One region of the Siccibacter colletis genome, then DNA from elsewhere that is predicted to be linked to it. Evidence: predicted binding sites of a transcription regulator. Region 1 holds the regulator's gene; the other holds the start of a gene.
What was found. Region 1 encodes Fur, which represses iron uptake genes when iron is present. Its sites were predicted from a motif close to ATAATAATGAGAACNACTATCAA; they were not measured.

Region 2: the regulator Fur is predicted to act here: its motif matches at 1,974-1,996, upstream of feoA (ferrous iron transporter A).

What each region holds. Positions count from the first base shown of each region.
Region 1 covers NZ_CP074352.1:1,154,755-1,158,968, forward strand. The annotation lists gene KFZ77_RS05555 (beta-N-acetylhexosaminidase) at 1-1,573, shown strand, start outside; gene fur (ferric iron uptake transcriptional regulator) at 1,662-2,114, opposite strand; gene fldA (flavodoxin FldA) at 2,410-2,940, opposite strand; gene ybfE (LexA regulated protein) at 3,095-3,376, opposite strand; gene ybfF (esterase) at 3,506-4,214, opposite strand, start outside.
Region 2 covers NZ_CP074352.1:288,340-292,553, reverse strand. The annotation lists gene KFZ77_RS01370 (Tex family protein) at 1-1,680, shown strand, start outside; gene feoA (ferrous iron transporter A) at 2,074-2,298, shown strand; gene feoB (Fe(2+) transporter permease subunit FeoB) at 2,324-4,214, shown strand, end outside.

The DNA of each region.
Region 1 (4,214 bases):
CAAGCTGAATAAATTCCACTTCCACCTTAGCGATGATGAAGGCTGGCGCATTGAGATCCCCGGCCTGCCGGAACTGACCGACATCGGCAGCAAGCGCTGTCACGATCCGAGTGAGAAAACCTGTCTGCTGCCGCAGCTTGGCTCCGGCCCCGACAGCAATAACAACGGCAGCGGGTTCTTTACCCGAGCGGACTACATAGAGATCGTGAAATTCGCCGCCGCGCGTCACATTGAGGTGATCCCGGAGATCGATATGCCAGCCCATGCACGCGCGGCGACTATCGCGATGGAAGCGCGCTACGATCGGTTGATGAAGGCAGGGGATGAAAAAGCGGCCAGTGAATTCCGCCTGCTCGATCCCACCGACACCTCCAACACCACCGGCGTGCAGTACTACAACCGCACCGGGTATCTCAATCCGTGCCTCGATGCGTCGCGCCGCTTCGTCGATAAGGTGATCGGCGAAATGCAGCAGATGCACCGCGAGGCAGGTCAGCCGCTAACCACCTGGCATTTCGGCGGCGACGAAGCGAAAAATATCTACCTCGGTACCGGTTACACCGACCAGGCGAAGCCGGAAGCCGGCAAGGGCATTATCGACCAGAGCAAACAGGACAAACCCTGGGCGAAATCTGCCGCCTGTCAGGCGATGGTGAAAGCCGGCAACGTGGCCGATGTGGATCATCTCTCCAGCTATTTTGGCGTCGAGGTGAGCAAGCTGGTTAATGCCCACGGTATTGAGGCGATGCAGGCCTGGCAGGATGGGTTGAAAGACGCCAGAGATGCCAGCGCTTTCGCCACCAAAGCGGTGAACGTTAACTTCTGGGATACGCTCTACTGGGGCGGCTTCGACAGCGCCAGCGTCTGGGCGAACAAAGGCTTCCGGGTGGTGATTTCTAATCCGGATTACGTCTACCTTGATTTCCCGAATGAGGTGCATCCGCAGGAGAGCGGCTATTACTGGGGCACGCGTTTCAGCGATGAACGTAAAATCTTCAGTTTCGCCCCGGACAACCTGCCGCAAAACGCGGAAACCTCTGTGGATCGCGACGGCAATGCGTTCACGGCGAAATCCGATAAACCCTGGCCTGGCGCGTATGGCCTCTCTGCGCAGCTGTGGAGCGAAGTGGTGCGCACCGACCAGCAGATGGAGTACATGATCTATCCCCGTCTGATCGCGGTGGCAGAACGTGCCTGGCATCGCGCCAGCTGGGAGCAGGACTATCAGCAGGGGCGTGAGTATAAGGGCGGCGAGACGCATCAGGTGGATGTAAAAGCGCTGCACAATGACTGGGTGCGATTTGCCAGTCTGGTGGGCAGCCGCGAGCTGGCGAAGCTCGATAAAGCGGGCGTGCAGTACCGCCTGCCGGTACCGGGAGCGCGTATCGTTAACGGCGTGCTGGACGCCAACGTCAGCCTGCCCGGCGTGACGCTGGAGTACTCGCTCGACACCGGTAAAACCTGGCAGCGCTATGATGATAAGCAGCGTCCGGCGGTGAGCGGGGAAGTGCAGGTGCGGAGCGTCAGCGCGGACGGCAAGCGTTTCAGCCGCGTCGACAGCGTTAAAGGCTAAGCGTTATCTGCCACAGGCCAGCCTGCGGGCTGGCTTTTTTAGCGTCAGGCATAAAAAAACCGGCATCTGCCGGTTTTCTCGTTGCGACTTATTTTTCGCTGATTTCGTGCGCGTTATCTTCTTCGCGGCAGTCGCCTTCGGCGCAGTGGCCGTAGAGGTAGAGACTGTGGTTGGTCAGGCGAATGCCGTGACGGGTGGCGATTTCACGCTGGCGCTGCTCGATAGAGTCATCGCTGAATTCGATAACCTTGCCGCAGTCGAGGCAGATCAGGTGATCGTGGTGATGCTGCTGCGTCAGTTCGAATACGGACTTGCCGCCTTCGAAGTTGTGGCGCGTTACGATGCCGGCGTCGTCGAACTGGTTCAGTACGCGATAGACGGTCGCCAGACCAATTTCTTCGCCCATGTCGATCAGACGCTTATAAAGTTCTTCCGCGCTGACATGATGGTTATCTGGACCCTGTAACACTTCGAGGATTTTTAATCGAGGAAGCGTGACTTTCAGGCCAGCCTTCTTTAATGCGGTATTGTTGTCAGTCATGCGGAATCTGTCCTGTTGCTTTGCGATTCGCTCCGGTAAACGAAGCAGAATAACCGGATATCTTGTGTTGAATGCGACTCATTATAGAACTGCCTGAGTTAAATGAAAATCGCAAGTACCAATCCGAAAGTGTGCTTAAAAACCGGAATGGCGCCACAATTAATAGGGGTTTCACTCGGTTAACCAGGAGGACATTGTACAGAGTTGAATGGGAAAGTTACAAACTTGTAGCAATTATTTTTATTGGTTTTATCTATCAAAACGGCGCAAATCAGCGATTTACGCCGTTCAAAAATCAGGCGTTGATGATGTCCTGCAGATGCAGTTCCTCAGAAACCTGTTTAACCCATTTCTCGACGCGCTCAGCGGTCAGTTCAGGCTGGCGATCTTCATCAATGGCGAGGCCAACAAAGTGATCGTCATCTGCCAGTCCTTTGGACGCTTCAAAGTGGTAACCCGCCGTTGGCCAGTGGCCGACGATGGTTGCGCCACGCGGTTCGATGATGTCGCGGATGGTGCCCAGCGCATCGCAGAAGTATTCCGCATAATCTTCCTGGTCGCCGCAGCCAAACAGCGCTACCAGCTTGCCGTTGAAGTCGACTTCTTCAAGCGTCGGGAAGAAATCATCCCAGTCGCACTGCGCTTCGCCGTAGTACCAGGTCGGAATGCCCAGCAGCAGGATGTCGAACGCTTCCAGATCTTCTTTGCTGCTTTTAGCAATGTCATGCACCTCAGCAACATCTTTACCAATCTGTTTTTGAATGGTTTTTGCGATATTTTCGGTATTGCCGGTGTCGCTGCCGAAGAAAATGCCTACGATTGCCATGAGTTAAATAACCTCTTGAAACTAAATAGTATGGTAGCGGCAAAATGCCCACAGATAACGGCAATCATAGCAGAACAGAGAAGAGTGCGGAAACCGCTATCATACCGGTGTGCACAGACTGCAACATGACGATGCTTTTTTCGCCGGGGCGTTGTTAAGGTTTGAGGGTATTGAGCTGGGCGAGCAGCATCTCTTCGATAAGCTCGCTACGGCTGATGTCGCGCGCCTGGGCCAGTTGATTGAGGGCGTCTACCGCCTCTTCGTTGAGTTTCAGCTCGACGCGCTTAAGCCCGCGAACTTTGTCGCGCTTCAGCTGGTTGCGTTTATTGATGCGCAGCTGCTCATCACGCGTCAGGGGGTTCGTCTTCGGGCGACCGGGGCGACGCTCGTGCGCGAACAGATCAAGTGTCGTACGATCGGTTTGTTCTTTTGCCATGATAGAAATTTGAGACAGGAGAAACAGGCTGCCCGGGTGCGTCGGGGCGTATTAACAGCGCGCCATCATACATGAGGGCGTAGCGCGCGCCAACGCGTTAACGCCCCGGAGTGGCTGGTCGGTCTGTTTTTAGTCAGATAATTCAACATTCAGGAAGCGGCGAATGGCGCGCAGCACCGCCTGCGGCTTCTCGGCGTGCACCCAGTGACCCGCCCCGGCGATGACGTGCGCCCGCGCCTGGGGGAACTGCGCCAGCAGCGCCTCGCGATGGCTCTCGGTCACGTAAGGCGAATTTCCGCCGCGGATAAACAGCGCCGGGTGCGGCCAGGCCGGCACAGCTTCCCAGCCGATGATGTGATGATACTGATCCCACAGGGCAGGGACGTTGAAGCGCCATTCACCGTTGGCGAACGACTTCAGCAGAAACTGGATCACGCCCTCTTCGGCGATGTGCGTGCGCATCACGTCTGCTGCCGCCGTTCGGCTGGTCGCACCGGCGTCGGTGACCGCATTGATCGCCGCGAAAATCTCGTCGTGACGGCGCACGTCGTAGCTGACCGGCGCGATGTCGATCGCCACCAGATTCGCAATGCGCTCCGGCGCGAGGGCGCTGACGGCCATTACCGCTTTGCCGCCCATCGAATGGCCAATCAGCGTCACCTTATCCAGCCCCTGTTCGTCCAGGGTATCGACCAGATCCTGCGCCATCGCCGGGTAGGTCATCTCGTCTGCACGCGGAGAAAGGCCATGATTTCGCATATCTACCGACAGCACATCGTGATCCGCCACCAGGTCGCGCGCCAGCACGCCGAGGTTGTCCAGGCTGCCAAACAGCCCG
Region 2 (4,214 bases), 870 kb from region 1:
GCGACCGTGCCCTCACACCGCGCGCTGGCGATGTTCCGCGGTCGCAACGAAGGTGTACTGCAGCTGGCGCTCAACGCTGACCCGCAGTTTGACGAGCCGCCGCGCGAAAGCCACTGCGAGCAGATCATCATCGACCACCTCGGCCTGCGCCTGAACAATGCCCCGGCGGACAGCTGGCGTAAAGGCGTGGTGAGCTGGACCTGGCGTATCAAGGTGCTGATGCATCTTGAAACCGAGCTGATGGGCACCGTGCGCGAGCGCGCCGAAGACGAAGCGATTAACGTCTTCGCCCGTAACCTGCACGACCTGCTGATGGCCGCCCCGGCGGGCCTGCGCGCGACGATGGGCCTCGATCCAGGCCTGCGTACCGGCGTGAAAGTGGCCGTGGTAGACGGCACCGGCAAACTGGTGGCGACCGATACCATCTATCCTCACACCGGCCAGGCAGCAAAAGCGGCGGTTGCCGTTGCCGCGCTGTGTGAGAAACATAACGTAGAGCTGGTTGCCATCGGTAACGGCACCGCGTCTCGGGAAACGGAACGTTTCTTCCTCGACGTGCAAAAACAGTTCCCGAAAGTGACGGCCCAGAAGGTGATCGTCAGCGAAGCCGGAGCATCGGTTTACTCCGCCTCCGAACTGGCGGCGCAGGAGTTTCCGGATCTCGACGTCTCAATCCGCGGCGCAGTTTCCATTGCCCGCCGCTTGCAGGATCCGCTCGCCGAGCTGGTGAAGATCGACCCGAAATCCATTGGTGTCGGCCAGTATCAGCACGATGTCAGCCAGTCGCAGCTGGCGCGCAAGCTGGATGCGGTGGTGGAAGACTGCGTGAACGCCGTCGGCGTCGATCTGAACACTGCCTCCGTGCCGCTGCTGACCCGCGTGGCGGGCCTGACGCGCATGATGGCGCAGAACATCGTCTCCTGGCGTGATGACAACGGTCAGTTCCAGAATCGCCAGCAGCTGCTGAAAGTGAGCCGCCTCGGGCCGAAAGCCTTTGAGCAGTGCGCGGGCTTCCTGCGCATCAACCACGGCGATAACCCGCTCGATGCCTCCACGGTGCACCCGGAAGCCTATCCGGTGGTGGAGCGTATTCTGGCTGCCACCCAGCAGTCGCTGCGCGATCTGATGGGCAACGGCAGCGCGCTGCGCAACCTGAAAGCCGTCGATTTTACCGACGAGCAGTTCGGGGTGCCGACCGTGAGCGACATCATTAAAGAGCTGGAAAAACCGGGCCGTGACCCGCGTCCGGAATTCAAAACCGCCACCTTCGCCGAAGGCGTGGAAACGCTCAACGACCTGCAACCGGGCATGGTGCTGGAAGGCGCGGTCACCAACGTCACCAACTTTGGTGCGTTTGTTGATATCGGTGTGCATCAGGACGGGCTGGTACACATCTCCTCGCTCTCGGATAAGTTCATCGACGATCCGCATAAAGTGGTGAAAGCGGGCGATATCGTGAAGGTGAAAGTGCTGGAAGTGGATATGGCGCGCAAACGTATCGCACTGACCATGCGCCTTGATGAGCAGCCGGGCGAAACCAGTGCCCGTCGCGGCGGCGGCAAACCGGAACAGAACAAGCGTCCGGCCGCGCAGCCGAAACCGCGCGGGCGCGAGGCACAGCCTGCCGGCAATAGCGCCATGATGGACGCGCTGGCAGCAGCAATGGGTAAAAAACGCTGACCCCTGCTCCCCTCCGCCTTGCGGAGGGGATTTCTCGCCATAGAAAATACACCTGGCGGTTATATTATTTCGCAGTAATAAAATCACTGTTATGCATTGCCGTTAATAACAACTGGCACAACATAATTACCAGACATCGCAGTTATTAATATTTAAATAACAATTAACACAGCAAATAAATATTGATGTGGATTAGATTTCATTTCCCGGTTACAAACGGTGAAATTGCGCCATATCAATTACCAGAGCAACAATTGTGAAAACTATATTTGCTCACATTTCCTGCATTGCAGATAAAAAGCGTTCTCATTATCATTGCATCCAGTTCTTCTCTCTCTCCGTCAGCAGGCGTGATGCGCCCCGGCACGCGCCAGAACAGATAAAGCAGGCACTATGTCATACACACCAGGCAGCTCATGGAAAATAACGGGCTTTTCCTCCGCTATTAGCCCGGCGTATCGTCAGAAGCTATTATCGCTCGGCATGTTGCCCGGCGCGTTATTTAATGTCGTGCGCGTCGCCCCCTTTGGCGATCCGATTCATATCGAGACGCGACGCGTTAATCTGGTATTACGCAAAAAAGACCTCGCATTATTAAACGTGGAAGCCAGCGGCTAAATTCGGCTTTTCAGAGTGCACCATCATGAAAAATATTACTATCGGCCTTATCGGTAATCCTAACGCCGGGAAAACGACGCTGTTTAATCAGCTCACCGGCGCACGCCAGCGCGTGGGTAACTGGGCAGGCGTCACCGTCGAGCGCAAAGAGGGCAACTTCACGACTACCGATTGCGCGGTGCGGCTGGTGGATTTGCCCGGCACCTACTCCCTGACCACCATCTCGTCCCAGACCTCACTCGATGAGCAGATTGCCTGCCACTACATTCTGAGCGGTGAGGCAGACATGCTGATTAACGTGGTGGACGCCGCCAACCTTGAGCGCAACCTTTACCTGACGCTGCAACTGCTGGAGCTGGGCATTCCCTGCGTGGTGGCGCTCAACATGCTGGATATCGCCGAAAAGCAGGGCATTCGCATCGATACGGAGGCGCTCTCCGCACGGCTGGGCTGTCCGGTAGTGCCGCTGGTGTCAACGCGCGGTCGGGGTATTCAGGCGCTGAAGCTGGCGATTGACCGTCATACCGGAAACACCCCGACCGAACGCGTGCACTATGCCGCGCCACTTCTGCGCGAAGCCGCGCAGCTGGCGGCAGCGATGCCTGCCACATTGAGCGAGGAACAGCGGCGCTGGCTGGCGATTCAGATGCTGGAAGGCGATATCTACAGCCATGCCCGATCAGGCGACACTACAGATGCGCTGGCTGCCGCCCGGAACCGGCTGGAACATGAGATGGACGATCCGGCGCTGCACATTGCCGACGCGCGATACCAGAGCATCGCCACTATCTGCGAGGCGGTTAGCAACAGCCTTACCGCCGAACCGCACCGCCTGACGGCCGCGCTCGACCGCGTGATCCTCAACCGCGTGCTCGGCCTGCCGATCTTCCTGTTGGTGATGTACCTGATGTTCCTGCTGGCCATCAATATTGGCGGCGCGCTGCAACCGCTGTTTGATGGCGGTTCGGTGGCACTGTTTATTCATGGTCTGCAGTGGCTGGGCGCCACGCTGCACTTCCCCGCCTGGCTGACGATTTTCCTCGCTCAGGGGATTGGCGGCGGCATCAACACCGTGCTGCCACTGGTGCCGCAGATAGGGATGATGTACCTGTTTCTGTCGTTTCTTGAAGACTCCGGCTACATGGCGCGCGCCGCGTTTGTGATGGACCGTCTGATGCAGTCTCTCGGCCTGCCGGGGAAATCCTTCGTGCCGCTGATTGTGGGCTTCGGCTGCAACGTGCCGTCGGTGATGGGCGCGCGTACTCTGGATGCACCGCGCGAGCGGCTGATGACCATTATGATGGCACCGTTTATGTCCTGCGGCGCGCGGCTGGCGATTTTCGCCGTCTTCGCCTCGGCCTTTTTCGGACAGCGCGGCGCGCTGGCGGTGTTCTCGCTCTATCTGCTGGGCATCGTGATGGCAATCCTCACCGGCCTGATGCTTAAATTCACGCTGATGCGCGGAGACGCGACGCCGTTCGTGATGGAGCTGCCGGTGTACCACGTGCCGCATCTTAAAAGCCTGCTGCTGCAAACCTGGCAGCGTCTGAAAGGCTTCGTGCTGCGCGCCGGGAAAGTCATCGTGGTGGTGAGCGTGTTTATCGGTGCGCTGAACAGTTTTTCGTTTAGCGGCCAGCCGGTGAACAGCATCAACGACTCGGCGCTGGCATCGGTCAGTAAAGTGCTGACGCCGCTGCTCAACCCGATCGGTGTGTCGCAGGATAACTGGCAGGCCACGGTGGGCCTGTTTACCGGTGCGATGGCGAAAGAAGTGGTGGTCGGCACGCTCAATACGCTCTACACCGCCGAGGACATTCACGACGCCGAATTCGACGTTAACCAGTTCAGCCTGCTGGATGAGCTGTCCGGCGCGGTCAACGATACCTGGGAGAGCCTGAAAGCCACCGCCAGCCTGA